DNA from 3 places in the Thalassotalea maritima genome. Region 3 is predicted to be linked to each of the others. Evidence: riboswitches for the same ligand, from Rfam matches in the RefSeq annotation. Region 3 holds a riboswitch; each other region holds the start of a gene.
What was found. Region 3 has a riboswitch for lysine ahead of dapA (4-hydroxy-tetrahydrodipicolinate synthase). Riboswitches for the same ligand answer to the same signal wherever they lie in the genome.

Region 1: another riboswitch for lysine. It lies ahead of lysC (lysine-sensitive aspartokinase 3); the one in region 3 lies ahead of dapA (4-hydroxy-tetrahydrodipicolinate synthase).
Region 2: another riboswitch for lysine. It lies ahead of ACAX20_RS06155 (Na+/H+ antiporter NhaC family protein); the one in region 3 lies ahead of dapA (4-hydroxy-tetrahydrodipicolinate synthase).

What each region holds. Positions count from the first base shown of each region.
Region 1 is NZ_CP166919.1:1,461,559-1,466,946, forward strand. Features, by position in the region: gene ACAX20_RS06430 (SufS family cysteine desulfurase) at 1-330, shown strand, start outside; gene ACAX20_RS06435 (VOC family protein) at 336-722, shown strand; gene ACAX20_RS06440 (ElyC/SanA/YdcF family protein) at 733-1,500, opposite strand; lysine riboswitch at 1,801-1,975, shown strand; gene lysC (lysine-sensitive aspartokinase 3) at 2,068-3,444, shown strand; gene ACAX20_RS06450 (glutathione peroxidase) at 3,500-3,979, opposite strand; gene ACAX20_RS06455 (NAD(P)-dependent oxidoreductase) at 4,075-4,944, shown strand; gene sbcB (exodeoxyribonuclease I) at 4,998-5,388, opposite strand, start outside.
Region 2 is NZ_CP166919.1:1,392,282-1,397,669, reverse strand. Features, by position in the region: gene gloB (hydroxyacylglutathione hydrolase) at 1-102, shown strand, start outside; gene ACAX20_RS06160 (LysM peptidoglycan-binding domain-containing protein) at 195-1,805, shown strand; lysine riboswitch at 2,012-2,184, shown strand; gene ACAX20_RS06155 (Na+/H+ antiporter NhaC family protein) at 2,243-3,826, shown strand; gene ACAX20_RS06150 (hypothetical protein) at 3,936-4,166, shown strand; gene ACAX20_RS06145 (phosphoribosylaminoimidazolesuccinocarboxamide synthase) at 4,319-5,388, opposite strand, start outside.
Region 3 is NZ_CP166919.1:2,769,895-2,775,282, forward strand. Features, by position in the region: gene ACAX20_RS12345 (hypothetical protein) at 1-234, opposite strand, end outside; gene ACAX20_RS12350 (crotonase/enoyl-CoA hydratase family protein) at 474-1,280, shown strand; gene dapA (4-hydroxy-tetrahydrodipicolinate synthase) at 1,376-2,272, opposite strand; lysine riboswitch at 2,372-2,553, opposite strand; gene ACAX20_RS12360 (methyltransferase) at 2,756-3,787, shown strand; gene arcA (two-component system response regulator ArcA) at 4,217-4,939, shown strand; gene ACAX20_RS12370 (Hpt domain-containing protein) at 5,024-5,356, opposite strand.

The DNA of each region.
Region 1 (5,388 bases), 1.3 Mb from region 3:
ATGTTACTGTCTAAACAACTACCGCGACTCGATAAATCAGCTCGTAACGATGATTTACTCATTTCTGGTTGTGAAAGTAAGGCATGGCTACAACAAGAGCAGCATGACGGAAAATATTATTATCGAGGCGACAGCGATGCGCGTTTAATTCGCGGCTTGATGGTGGTTATTTTCAGCCTGTTTCAAGGCAAGCCCGTTGCACAGGTGAGCACTGATGATGTATCAAGTTATTTTCAGCAATTAGGCTTGTTGCAACATCTGAGTCCATCGCGTGGCAATGGCGTACGTGCTATCGTTGATCGAATCTTTAGCTTACAACAGGGAGGTTAACATCGGTGTCTGCAATAGAAGGTATTGGTCAGATTGCAATAACAACGGATAACCTCAAACGTAGCAAGCAGTTTTATACACAAGTCTTAGGTTTGCCATTACTGTTTGATGTGGGCGAGCATTTATCATTTTTACAATGTGGTGATATCCGCCTGATGCTCACAACTTTGCAGGGTGATAAAGCCGAACATCACACATCGGTTATTTATTATAAAGTCGCTGATATAGAGCAAATGTTTATCAACTTAAACGCTAAACAGGTGGTTATTGAGCGTGAGCCCGCTCTGGCGGCGACATTAGACGATCATCAGTTATGGTTAGGCTTTATCCGCGACCCAGATAATCACTTAGTGGGAATTATGGCGGAAAAGCCTTTAAAATACGGTGCTTAAGTAGGCTGGATTAGTTTGCCAGTCCGGCAAAAATCATTTTAATGAGCTGCCAGACTTGGCCGATAAATTCATAAAAGAAAAGCTCAGATGTTTCGAAATGCTTGCCATGGGGGGCAATAACGCGCCAATTCAGTTCGCTGTGTTTGGCCCGAAAGCCGGTTGGCGCGGCAATAGGAGCTAATCCTCGTTGTTGAAAAAATGTCATCGCTCTTGGTATATCGCTGGCATTTGTTACTAAGGCAAATTGTTTATGAGTAAGTAGCGGTGTTAAATAAATCGCCTCTTCTTCGGTATCCCTAGCTTGTTCAATGGCGATAATATTGCCGCTATAACCGAGTTCAATAAGCGCATCTTTCACCATTTGTGCGTTAGTGACATTATCAGTCATTGCAGCACCTGAGGTAACAATCGTCGCTTCGGGATGTAAATTGGCAATGCGTAGCCCTTCCACCATGCGTTGTAAGGAACAGGTTTTGAGTTGCTGGCTATGTGCTAGGCGCTTATCAGCGCTATGACCGCAACCCAGAACTACAATATAATCGAGCTTTTCAACCTGCTGTTGATATACCGGGTATTGTCCCTCCAATGTTTCGATTAAATGCTCACTAACAGGTTTTGTTGCCAATAAATATAGGGCTAACAGGGCGCATAGGGATATGATTTTCGCCTGAACGTGATATTTTTTTCGCGCAATGAAGGCCAAGATCAATACGACGATAACAATGATCTGAGGCTGTAAAAAAAAGGCGATAAATTTTTTTAGTAAAAAGGTATCCACGTTTATTACTCTCTTGTTGTTTGTTATAGCATACCTGATCTGCATCTGGAGTTAATGGTTATTAGTAACAAAGGTAAATATTATTCAGGTAAAAATTCAATTTGGCGTGTATAAATTAACTAAGATCCGACACTTTTGTTTACCGCGAACTCATCCGAGCATTTAAGTTAGTAGAACTTTTACTCAAATGGTGGTTGCAATAGAACGTTTGATACGCTTTAATGCTGAGAGTTAAGTGTCAGATCCTATTGATATTTATATCAAGTTACTCGCTGTCATAGCGATGATAGGCTTTGATTTAACACCAGAAGAGGCTGCGTTAGCCAGGTAGATAATTCTAGGTACCATCAACCACAGAAAATTATCGAGGGGGACTAACGCCGAGGGTATAGCGCCTGATGGGAGGCCTGTACTCGGTCATTATGGTTGAATCCTGATGACTGTCACCGGTGAACGGTGGAGAGCTTCTGGCTGAAGATGTAGAGATCCTAATCCAAGCTGTTCAGTCATGCTCTTCCTTTGATTGTTTACCTTTATAACGAATAGGTAATATAGGGAGAATATCCAATGGTAAATACCGAAACCAATAGCTGTTTCAATAGCAGACTCAATGTTGCCAAATTTGGTGGTACTAGCGTCGCTGATTTTGACGCTATGTTGCGTTGTGCAAAAATTATCAAAAATAATCCTGATACCCGTGTCGTCGTTGTTTCGGCAAGCGCTGGTGTTACCAATGAATTAGTGCGTTTAGCTAACGACCAACTTGAACCAAATCAGCAACAACAAATACTCGAGACTATTGCTCAAATTCAACAGCGCATTATCACTCAACTAGCTGATGCTAGCGTTGTGCGCCAACAGGTTGATTTGATCCTTGATGAATTGAGTAAGTTAGTTACAGAACAGAGTATATCTCGCTCGGTACGCCATGCAGACGCAATTTTAGCCTGTGGTGAGCGGATGAGTTCGGTGATATTTGCTGAAGTACTACACATGATTGATGTACCAGGGCAAATGTTTGACGTGCGTCGCGTAATGCGCACTGACAGCCTGTATGGTCAGGCTAATGTAAACATTGATGAGTTAAAAAATCGCTGTCAGAGTTTATTGCAACCGTTACTGAGTGATCATGTTATTGTTACTCAAGGCTTTATTGGCGAAGACCAGCTAGGTTATACGACGACGTTAGGGCGGGGTGGCTCTGATTATTCCGCGGCATTATTAGCAGAAGCACTGAATGCAGATAATCTACAAATTTGGACTGACGTGGTCGGTATATTTACCACTGATCCGCGCATTGCCAGTAGCGCTCGAGCGATCCCTGAAATCAGTTTTGGTGAAGCTGCGGAAATGGCGACCTTTGGTGCAAAAATTTTACACCCTGCAACGTTAATACCAGCAATGCGTTCCGATATCCCAGTGTTTGTTGGCTCATCAAGAGAGCCAGAGTCAGGAGGCACCCAGATTCGTCAACAGGTAACATCAAAGCCGAGATATCGCGCCATTGCCATGCGCAAAGAGCAAACGTTAGTTACGGTAAAAAGTCCGGCGATGTTACATGCAAGTGGCTTTTTGGCAGAGGTTTTCGCGATTTTGGCAAAACATCAATTAAGTGTTGATTTGATCACCACCTCCGAAATTTCGGTTGCCATGACGTTTGATAATCCCGTTGGCTCAACCCAAGCATTGATCAATCAACAAGTATTGGCCGAACTCGAACAATTGTGTGATGTCACGGTTGAGCACGACCTGTGTTTAGTGGCAATTGTTGGTAATAATCTACAAAGTACCAATCAATTGGGTAGCAGTATTTTTGATCACCTAGAAGATACTTCAGTAAGAATGATCTGTCATGGTGCTAGTGCCAATAATTTGTGTTTTTTAGTCAATGAGCAAGATGGCCATCATGTGGTTGAAACCTTACACAATAAGCTATTTGCATAACTTTGCTCAACGTACAAGCTCATCAAAATGAGCGCATTATTTAATGCACTTGGTATTACAATAAGCGCTCAATATCTTTACTAATATCTTCAGGCTTAGTCATCGAGCCATAACGCTTAGTTACCTTACCGTTGCTGTCGACCAAAAACTTGGTAAAATTCCATTTTATTTTCTTTGAACCCAAGATACCTTTGGCATTATTTGTTAAATAATCAAATAATGGTTCGGCATTATCACCGTTGACATCCACTTTACTAAACAGATCAAAATGAATGTTAAAGTTTAGATCGCAAAAGTTGCGAATTTCATCGTCAGAGCCTTGTTCTTGTTTACCAAACTGATTACAAGGAAAAGCCAAAATTGCTAAGCCTTTATCTTTATATTTTTGATAGAGCGTTTCCAAACCCTGATATTGTGGTGTAAAACCACAGGCGCTGGCAGTGTTAACGATAAGCATAACCTGATCTTTATAGCTCACCATGGGTACCACGTCGCCTTTATTGTCTGTTACCGTAAAATCATAAATTGATGTCATAAATTTGCGCCTATGTGATGTGCATTGCTTTGCGTTAATTAATCTACTTGATATAAACTAGCACCCTCTAATTTAAAAGTAAAAAAGGGTTAAAAATGACAAACGTTGCCTTTATTGGTTTGGGTGTTATGGGCTATCCAATGGCCGGTCATTTACAAAATTCAGGGTATCAAGTGACGGTGTATAACCGTACCACAGAAAAAGCAAAGCGTTGGGCTGATCAATACGCTGGCGAGTATGCAACAACGCCAGCGCTTGCAGCAAAAAGTGCTGATATTGTATTTTGTTGTGTCGGTAACGATGATGATGTTCGTCAGGTTGTGTATGGCGATGACGGCATACTATCAGGACTAAAAGAAGGCGGTATTTTAGTTGATCATACAACGGCTTCAGCTGAATTAGCTCGAGAGCTTGCGCAAGAAGCGCAGCGTCAAGGTAAGTATTTTATAGATGCCCCGGTTTCTGGTGGTCAAGCGGGCGCCGAGAATGGTCAACTTACCATAATGTGTGGTGGCCCAGAAGATGTATTTGCTAAGGTGCAACCTGTGATGGAAGCTTATGCCAAATTCAGTCAGTTACTAGGACCCGTTGGCAACGGTCAGATTGCCAAAATGGCCAACCAAATATGTATCGCAGGTGTGGTGCAAGGCTTGAGTGAAGCATTGAATTTTGCGCAACGTGCAGGCTTGGACGCTGACAAACTGGTTGAAACCATCTCAAAAGGTGCAGCAGGCAGTTGGCAGATGGAAAACCGTTATAAAACCATGTACGCCGGTGAATATGACTTTGGTTTTGCGGTTGATTGGATGCGTAAAGATTTAGCGATCGCCTTTGCTGAAGCGAAAAAGTACGATGCCAAATTACCGATGACTGAAATGGTTGATGGTTTTTATGAAGAAGTGCAAAAGCTAGGCGGTAACCGTTGGGATACATCAAGCTTAATCGCACGCTTTAAAGATAAGTAACTTATATAATGGCGCCTGGTTATAGCCAAGGCGCCGACATTTGTATTGTCTAATTAGTTTTGCACGTACAAGTACAGCGCCTTTAATATGGCGATTTTGTTGGCATCTGCCTCATGTTCATGAGCTAGATTTTCAATCTTCATCATGTACTCATCAAGGCTTAAGCCGTTTTCACCATATTGCAGTTTGTTTTGGCAATACTGCCGCCATTTATGCTGCTCATCGGTTGCTAGTGTATACGGATAGTTACGCGCTCGATAGCGAAATAATAGGGTATCTAAGCGCTCGTCGATAAAATTAAACGGGTGAGTGGCTAATTGCTCAGGGGCAAGTTCATGCACCATCGCCATTTTATGTTTGTCCGCAGGCGAGAAAAAATCGCCAGAATACAAGGCATGTTCGGCATCGTCTTTGGCTAACTTGTCGTAGTCGCGGGTAAATACA
Region 2 (5,388 bases), 1.4 Mb from region 3:
GAACAGGCTGTTTTAAAGGCCAAACGAGAACTGGACGAACAAAAAACGTACAAACACTGGGAAGTTTTTGCTATGATGCGCGCTTTGAAAGACAGCTTCTAAATTTTTTGAAGTCTGTTAAGCAGTTAATCGTAGTTTTATAAGTAGTACCAAGATTCCACTTATAACAACATTAATAGTAGATAAGAGAATTCATGAAGAAGATTTTAATTCCCCTTTCATTAGCGGTATTAGTGGGGTGTCAAAGCGCTAATCAACCGTCGACTTCATCATCGAATATAAATGACAACATTGTCGCTAACAATGTCGATATTTTCGAAGCATTGTATGCTGATGAGTCAGCGAACGTTATTCACCCAAAAGACGATGTGGATATTCCACTGGCCGATCAAGACGAATTGGTCGTTGTCGACAACATCTGGGATCGTATTCGTAACCAGCTTAGTTTCGACATTCCAGATAATGCTCAAGTACGCGCACACCGTAATTGGTATGCTAAACATCAAAAGTACTTAGATCGTGTGGCAAAGCGTGCCGAGCCGTTTATCTATTACGTAACCGAAGAGCTCGAAAAGCATGATATGCCAATTGAGTTGGTATTATTACCCGTCGTAGAAAGTGCCTACGACCCGTTTGCCTATTCACACGGTAGTGCTTCGGGTATGTGGCAGTTTTTATCTGGTACGGGTAAACAATTTGGTTTACAGCAAGACTGGTGGTATGACGGCCGACGTGATGTTGCTGCATCAACGCAAGCTGCCATTAAGTACCTTAAGTACTTAAACGAACGCTTTGACGGCGACTGGTTATTAGCCCTTGCGGCATATAACTCAGGTCAAGGCCGAGTGTCTCGTGCCATGAAAGCCAATGCGCGCAAAGGTAAACCGACTGACTTTTGGCACTTAAAATTGCCAAAAGAAACGCGTGACTATGTGCCAAAATTACTCGCACTTGCTGAGATTGTAAAAGACCCACAACGCTTTAATGTGGAGTTATATGCCATTGCCAACAAGCCGGTGATTTCATCGGTTGATATTGGCTCACAGCTCGATTTAGCATTGGCTGCTGACATGGCTGATTTAACGGTTGACGAGTTACATGCATTGAACCCTGGTTTTAACCGTTGGGCGACCGCGCCAGATGGACCGCACTCTTTGTTGTTACCAAACAATAAAGTGGAGGCTTTTCAACAGCGCCTTGCAAAACTGGAAGAAAAAGACCGTTTAAGCTGGCAACGTTACAGAATCAAGAGTGGCGACAGCTTGTCGGTAATCGCTCGTCGTTTTAACACAACGGTGACGGTTATCAAAGAAGCCAACAACATGGCGGATAACAGCATTCGCACCGGTAAATACTTGTTGATCCCAACAGCAACGCAATCGCTGGATCGTTACAAGTCATATGAACAAGTGCGTTTGTCAAAACTTTCAAAAAAAGGCAGTGGCAAAAAATTGGTTCATACCGTGCAACGAGGCGATACGCTATGGGATATTGGTCAAAAATATAAGGTCAGTAGTAAGCAAATTGCTAAATGGAATGGTTTCGCACCAAAGGACATGTTGCGTCTTGGACAAAAGCTCACCATTTGGACCAACGCTAATGATAACGCGAAAAAGAGTGCCTCAGGAAATACGGTTGTTCGCAACATTAACTACCGCGTTAAATCAGGTGACTCGTTAGCTCGTATTGCCAATAAGTTTAATGTGTCGATTGGTGACATTGAAAAATGGAACAATCTCAATCGAGGCAAATACCTACAACCTGGGCAAATGCTAAAACTATCAGTAAACATTACCAGTATTTAATGGCTCTAATACTACTTATTGATAAGTAAATTCAAGCCACAATCGTTCAGCGATTGTGGCTTTTTACACCCCTGTCGGCGAGTTTTACATTTAGATTACAGAAAAAACTTTTTCAGCCGTTATAATTAGCGCAAGCATTCGCTGTGCATTTTGTTTTTTTCAAAAATATCATGCACAATGAAGCACATAGACGGTACACAGACCGTTCATTAAGTAGAGGTGCGATACACATCAGTAATCATGGTTAGGGTGATGCCTATAAGTCATGATGAAAGGGTTTGTCGCCGAAACAAAGTGATGCATCAACATCCATTGTTGGGGTTGCGTTGAATAAGCGTAACACTGCCATAGTAATAACCTATGGAGCGCTACGAAGTATCTTGCCACACTGCTGTTGCACTCTTCGATTTTGCGTTTCTATAACTACAGAAACACACATGGAATTAAACGATTTTTCACACTCTATGCTGTCGGTATTACCGGCTCTTTTGGCATTGATGCTCGCCATCATCACCCGTAAAGTTATTATTGCTTTAGGGCTTGGTATTTTATTGGGCGCATTGTTACTCAACAATTTTGATCTACTCAGTAGTGCCTCGTACGTCGCCTCGACTGTCGGCGGTGTCTTTATCGAAGACGGCGGTATCAACAGTTGGAACATGTCCATTATTGCCTTCTTATTGCTACTTGGCATGATCACCTCACTGTTAAGCGTCAGTGGCGCTACCCTCGCCTTTGCCAACTGGGCAATGAGTAAAATTAAAAGCAAACGCGGTGCTAAGTTATTAGCTGCGTTTCTTGGCGTCTTTATTTTTGTCGACGACTACTTTAACTCACTTGCAGTTGGTACCGTCTCTCGTCCAGTTACTGATCGGTACAAAGTCTCACGAGCAAAACTCGCCTATATTCTCGACTCAACCGCGGCGCCGATGTGTATATTAATGCCGTTATCATCATGGGGTGCCTACATTATGACCATTATGGCCGGCATTTTAGCAACCCATGGGATCACAGAATATTCACCTTTAAGTGCCTACTTAGCGGCAATTCCAATGAATTTTTATGCGGTTTTTGCCCTGCTACTGGTGTTCGCGGTGATCATTTTTGATATCAATGTCGGGGCAATGTCTCGTCATGAGCACAGCGCCAGTCAAGGCCACGATCTAGCAAAAGTTGATGTGGCAGATAACACGCCAAAAAGTGCGACGTTAGTAAATGCAAAAGCCAGTGATTTAATCTTACCTATTTTGCTCATGGTCATTGCCACCGTTGGCTTTATGATTTATACCGGCGCGCAAGCGTTGGCTGGCGATAATAAAGCGTTTAACTTATTCGCAGCTTTTGAAAATACCGATGTGGGAATGTCATTGGTGTATGGTGCATTAGTCGGCCTTGCGGCGACACTGATAAGTGTTTTGCGTCAGCGCATTGCTGCAAAAGATATCTTTATCGCCGCTAAAAATGGCGCGCATTCGATGCTAGGTGCGATTTTAATCTTATTGTTTGCCTGGACCATAGGTAGTGTTATCGGCGATATGAAAACCGGCAGCTATTTGTCATCGTTAACGCAAGGTAATATCGACTTAGCGTGGCTACCAGTACTGCTGTTTGTTTTATCGGGCTTTATGGCATTTTCAACCGGTACCTCATGGGGCACTTTCGGAATTATGCTGCCTATTGCTGGCGATATGGCCGCGGCTGCCGACATTACCTTGATGCTACCTATGCTATCGGCAGTATTAGCTGGCTCGGTATTTGGTGATCACTGCTCGCCGATATCCGATACCACCATATTGTCGTCAACCGGCGCGCGCTGTCACCACATTGATCACGTGACCACGCAATTGCCGTATGCACTGTCTATCGCCGCTATTTCTGCTGTTGGCTTTATTGTCGTTGGCTTTACCCTATCGACGAGCATGGCGTTTTTAGTCACTAGTTTGTTCTTTGTTGGACTAGTGGGCTTATTGCGCTTGATAAGCCTTGGTAACGAACAAGACAAACAAGCCAATGCTTCGTAACTAAAGAACCGAGATATACTCGCTTTACTATAAAGCGCATTCAAGCCGTATAAACGAAAAAAGCTCAGCGCCGTTAACCCTGTTAACAATTAACGCTGAGCTTTTTGATATGACATGCCAAATTGAGAAGAAACGTATTGAGTTGACTGTCGAACAACTCGGAAACTTTAAAGCGATAAACTGCTTAAACAATCACGACTGCAAAGCAGCATTCTTAAGTCAAATTGTCGGCGCAGGATTGCTATTACCAGTCTCAGCGATAGTGTCTGGTTCGATTGCCGTTGTCGGCAACACTGCCTACTGGATGATGGAGCAAGGTGAGTGTTTAGCAAAACGCTAAGGCCTCAAACCTATCACCTTTATCACATGAAGTGAATCTCTAGTCTTATTCGTGTTGTTATCTCAATGTTGTTAGGTCTTGGCGCACAACAAAAAGCCCTTGCACGTCATTCGACATGCAAGGGCTTTATATAATTTATATGCTGTATCTAATTAAGCAATAAGATCGTATTGCTCTTTTAAAATCTTAACAATTTCGGCTTTGGGATCGTCACTGATCACTATTTTCTCACCAGTGATTTTCTCTGCAATACCTGTGTAGGTATTTGACACTTGCATTAATACCTCTTCAGGTAAGGCATTATCACGCGCAAGCGCTTCACGCTCATCCATGCGGTCTTTATTTAATAAGATATCTGCATCTGGGAAGTAGTTAAGTAATAACTGGCGGAAACCTTCTTTCGAGTTTTCGACAACCTTACCAGCACGGTATTGCTCACCATCCCAAATTCGAGACGAATCAGGTGTACCCACTTCATCCATGTAGATCAGTTTATCATTACCAGCAGCATCTTTTACGTAACCAAATTCAAACTTGGTATCGACAAAAATCTGGTCAATCTTCGCTAATTCATTAGAGATAACATTAAAACCATCTTTCAAAAGCTTCTCGTACAAGTCGATATCTGCTTGTTCTTTAAAGTTAAACGCCTCGAAGTTATCTTCAATGTTCTTGCGAGTAATGTTGACATCGTCTTGCGCTGGAACACCTTCAATACCTTCAAGAATACCTTTGGTTGACGGGGTAATTAACAACTCATCTAGCTTTTGATCGCGCTGTAAGCCTTCGCCAATTTCGATGCCACAGAACTCGCGCTCACCTTTTTCATACGCGCGCCACATTGAACCTGTGATGTAACTACGACAAATCGCTTCGATTTTTACCGGTGTTGCTTTTTGCACAATCCATACAAATGGGTGTGGAATATCTAGGATATGGCTGTCCGCCAAACCGTTTTCTTTAAACAGTTTAAACCAGTGGTTTGAAATGGCATTAAGTGCTGCACCTTTACCTGGTACGCCACGCATGTCATTTTCACCGTGCCAGATACAATCGAAGGCAGAAATACGGTCAGAGATGACCATAATCGCTAGAGGTGTGTTTTTGGCAACATCATAGCCCTTTTCAATAATCAGACGGCGGCTATCTTCTTCTGTTAACCAGTAAACAGAGCGCACCTTACCACTGTGAACAGGTAAATTAGTGCGAATTGGTAAGTCAT
Region 3 (5,388 bases):
CGACGGTTTAATTGTCTCATGTTGCTTGGCATAGAGAGGGAGCGAAAAGACTACTTGAGAGATGCGATCAGCGTAATCATCAACAACGAAATCATCGTTAAGAACGCTCACATGACATAAATAACATAGCGTATCTTGATGTTTATAATCAAAGTGTTCGCCAAGATGATCTGCCTTAGCAAGCGGGATCAGCAACATTGCGATAAATAAGCCTACGCTTAATACCGTTTTCATTGCCTGATTTGCTCTTATTTGCCGAATCATCATCCGTTAATATCGCTACTTGATAGGATGCGTTGTCTATCACAACGCTTTTCATTTTGTGACATTATAACAATTACTCAACGCATTGCATCAATTAAATTTAATCACCACATTTGTTATTTTTTATCCAATCCCATAGAGTAAAAACAAACGGCCATGATCGGCATGAACTAGGAAATACATTGGTCATTAGCAAATGGAGAGCTGATATGGTTACCCTTGAGATTAAAAATACGATCGCTTTTGTCACACTTAATCGCCCTGACAAACTTAACGCCTTAAATATGCCAATGTTTAAGCAACTTGATAGCACGATTAAATCGTTACGTAAAAATCGGCAAGTTCGCGCGGTGATCGTTTCTGGCAGTGGGGCAAGTTTTTGTTCTGGTCTCGATATTAAAGCCATTATGAACTCGCCGAGTAACGTTATACGGTTGCTATTTAAATGGCTACCTTGGCAAGCAAACTTAGCACAACGTGTCAGTTATGGCTGGCGACAATTGCCCGTCCCAGTTATATTTGCTATCCACGGTCATTGCTATGGCGGTGGCTTACAAATTGCCTTAGGTGGGGACTATCGAATTGCCAGTAGTGATGCCCACTTTTCGATTATGGAAGGTAAATGGGGATTAATCCCCGACATGGCCGGTAATGCGCCTCTAAGTGAGCTGATGCCTTATGACCAAGCCCTTAAGCTCGCTATGACCGCTGATGTTATTGACGCGAAGCAAGCACGGTCATTTAATCTGATCAGTGAAGTTGCGAATAATCCACTACAACAGGCTATTGACCTAGCTAAGCGCTTAATCGAACGATCCCCCGACACCGTCGCTGCCAATAAACGCCTGTACCGTCGGTGTTGGCATAGTGGCAAAGGTCGTTGGCTAATGCTAGAAAGTATTTACCAAATAAAAAACATGCTCGGTAAAAACATGAAAATTGCCATCAAGCGGCAACAACAAAAAGATGCAAAGCAAGAGGTTAGTGACGAATATCAACCCAGAATGCGCTGGTAGCGAATCGCGAGTTATTTTTAAAACGCCGAACCAGCGTGAGTTTATTTCGACAGGTAACCAATTGCCAGTTACCTGTGTTCAAAGCTGCGCAGCGATTAAGCTGTGACGTTTTTATACCAAGCACTAATAGCCTCATCAGCTGTCTGCAGATTAGTATGACTTGGCAATTCGCGATGTGTTAGTGGCGCACGCAATACCGGTGTGCTAATTTGCCCTTGTTTGTGCATTAACACTTTAACAGGAATAGGGTTAGCCACCTCAAATAAAGCACTAACGGCATTGTACCATGTTGGAAATAAGCCTTGAGTTTCACCGGCCAGTGATTTACGCACGTACAAGTTAGTTGCCTCAGGCCAAGCATTAGCGCATACCGAAACCAACCCTACAGCCCCCGCTGAGGCTAAATATGGCATCAAGCCATCTTCACCTGAGTACATTTTTAGGTTGGGGGCTGCCTCAACATAGGCAAGAAACTCATTGATATCACCGCTAGCTTCTTTCATCGCCCAAAGATTTGGATGCTGAGCGAGGTTTGCAACCGCCTGTACAGGGATGCTCGCGCCAGTTCGTGATGGCACGTTATAAATCATGCACGGTAATAACGCGGCATCCATTAGCGCCTTAAACCACTCAGTTTGTCCCACTACACCTGGTTTTGTATATAGCGGTGCAGTAAGTAAATAGCAGTGCACAGGCAATTGATTACAACGTTTGATCCATTCTTGCTGTTGTGTAAGGTTAGAGCCGCCAACAGCGACCATTAGCGGTACTGTTGGCTGCAAGTCACATACAAACTTAACGATTTCGTATTGTTGCTCTGGCTCAATGGCAAGTCCTTCGCCCGTACTACCACAAATTAAAATACCATTGTTGGCTCGCTCTTGTTGAGCAACGACGCTTTTTAGGCTGGCAAAGTCTACTTGGCCTTGTTCATCAAACGGCGTTACCAATGCGGTCCACAAAGAAAAGTCATCAAGTTGAAAAGTTGTCATGTTTTGTCTCATTACTGCCCGAATGACAGCACGAATCGAGCGCTCCATTCGGCGATTTTTTATTAGAAAAGTGAAAGACTGGTGTAACGTCAAACCGCTACGACCAGAAGCACTCCACTTAACCCATATTCGTTAAGCGACAGCTGCACGGATTCAGCCGTTACAGCCGACATTGTGACGCCCTATATCGTCACAATGCCTCGGCGATAATCCCCATCATTATCTATCTTCGGGTTAGGCCCTCCAGATAACTGCCTGGTTAACGCTCCTCTTCTGATCCCCTATAATTGAGGAAATATATCAGTGCAATATTTTGCTGACTAATACCAATAGGCATAAAGTGCCAGTTATTTAATCATTTTAGTACTAACAATGCAATCTGAGGCAAGCCCGAACGTATGGCAAAATTTGCTTTTTAAATATTTGCTAGCGTGAGAAAATACCATGGCAGATAGTAATCAATAATCAACTTGGCACATCCTTATGAGTTTAACTAACCCGTCACAACTTCTTGTTCGCAATATGCATTTACTCGAAGGAAACAATATCTTGGTCATCGGCTGCCCCGATCCATTATTTTTTCAAGAACTAAGTGAACACAGCCCGCATGCCCAAGTGACAAGTTACAACATCAACTATGCCGATCATCAGGCGATTAAACAACAAAACCCAGATGTCGACTGTGTATTTAGCGAGCAATATCACACAATCAATAAGCATGACTTAGTCATCTATTATTTTCCAAAATCAAAGCCTGAATTTGTTATGCACATGGCCATGCTCAGTAATTATTTAACTGAACAGGCTATTGTGATGTTCGTTGGCGAAAACAAAGGTGGGGTCAAGTCCGTTACTAAGCTAGCCAAACCTTATGCAGCGCGTTGTGATAAGGTCGACTCGGCGCGCCACTGTATCTTATTCGAAATGATTTTTAATAATCAAAGCTGCGACTTTGACCTAGAACAATGGTTTAAATCCTACCCATTAACCCTAAATGATACCACTCTGATAGTTAAGGCACTGCCAGGCGTCTTTAGCCATAGTGAACTTGATATTGGCACTAAGTTACTATTAGACAATTTGCCAGCGTTATCGGGACAAGTGCTTGATTTTGGTTGTGGTGCTGGTGTTATCGGTTGTTTCGTAAAAAAAGCCAATCCGCACGTTCGCATCGATATGCTCGATGTAAATGCCCTAGCGATCGCCAGTGCAAAACGTACTCTGCAAGAAAACCAACTTGAGGGTCACGTATTCGCATCCAATGGCTTACAGCAGGTTACTGATAATTACCATGTGGTATTATCAAACCCACCGTTTCATCAGGGTTTAAAAACCCATTACTTCGTTACGGAACAATTTTTAGAAAATATTAAGCATCATATGCAACCTAAAGCGACACTCACCATTGTCGCCAATAACTTTTTAAAGTACGCCCCTATCATCAAGAACGCGTTAAATAACTATCAATTAATCGCCAATGAACGTGGCTTTGCTATTCATCAGGCACAACGATAATCTCCACAATCCAATCACAGACAACGGCTTGTTAACACTGCGTAAGACACTGTAAAACAGGCCGTTAAAGCAACGTGTCGATTTACACTCAGATCACATTCTGCTAATCGAAAATTGGCAAATTTAAACGCCTAATAACCACAAAAATACTCTGGCAATTACAATTTGTTGCAAACACAAAATTAACACACCTGACCAGAAACAGAACACAAAACCGCTTAAAATCATAGATATAACAAAAAAACAACATCTTAAAATAACAACTTTACGCTTACATTTTTACAACAATTTCACCATTGTTTAGTTGTTAACTTTAATTATCATATGCGCACTGAAAAATAGACTCGTTTACTCGACACAGATTCGAGTAACAAACTAACCAACATATGCTCGCTACATACTTTGGTGATATTGAACTTTGAGGTATATATGATCAACCAGTCCCAGGCTAAGATTCTTATTGTCGAAGACGAAGAAATTACCCGCATCAACCTGAAAAACCTATTTGAAGCCGAAGGTTATGAAACGTTTGTTGCTACCGATGGTGAAGAAATGGAACGCCAATTAACCGAGCGTAACATTGACTTAGTGTTGATGGATATCAACCTTCCAGGTAAAAATGGCTTATTGCTAGCCCGTGAAATCATCGAACGCAATGATAAAGGTTTGATGTTCATCAGTGGCCGTGATAGCGAAGTAGACAAAGTTCTTGGTCTAGAGATTGGTGCCGACGATTACGTCACCAAGCCATTTAACCCACGCGAATTAACCATTCGTGTACGTAATCTTTTAAAACGTTTAAGCCAGGTAGAAACAGCAACCCCTGTTGCAGACACCGAAACTATCCGTTTTAACGACTGGCAGTTAGATCCAAACTCTCGTCAAATGACGTCTCCTAAAGGTGATACCTTCCCTATTCCTCGTGGTGAATACCGTGCTTTACGCCTACTTATGGCTAATCGCGGAAAAATTGTTACACGTCAGGCGTTAATTCAAGAAATGACGGGCCGTGATTTGCGTGAAAACGATCGTACGGTTGATGTGACCATTCGTCGTTTACGTAAGCATTTTGAGTCAGATGATACTAGCCCTGAATTTATCAACACCATTCACGGTGAAGGCTACCGCTTTGTAGGTAATATCGAAGCCTAATTCATCGAATTAAGTCGTAAATACAAAATAGGCAAAGGTCGATAACCTTTGCCTATTTTTTTATCTGCTATTGCACGACTTGGATCATGCTAAAAACTGTTTAAGCTGCACCAAGCATTCGTTGTTTAGCTGTTTAGCCTCGGCAAGTTTGTCAGTCATGTGCTGTTGATTGGCACAGGTATATTCCATATCACCTAATAATTGATGCAGCGCCTTTAGGCCCATATTGCCTGCTGCGGATTTCATCGTGTGACAGCCTTTTTGCCATGCTTGTTTGTCGTTATGATCGATGGCGGTCGCTAAATCGGTAAAATAATTTGTTGCTTGCTGCTCATATAAACTCAGCGTCTGCAAAAACACATCTTTACCAAGCGCCTCAGTATATTCGCTAATAATTACGGTATTTAAATGTTCCATAATACGTCCCAGTTGCCTGCGATTTATTGTCT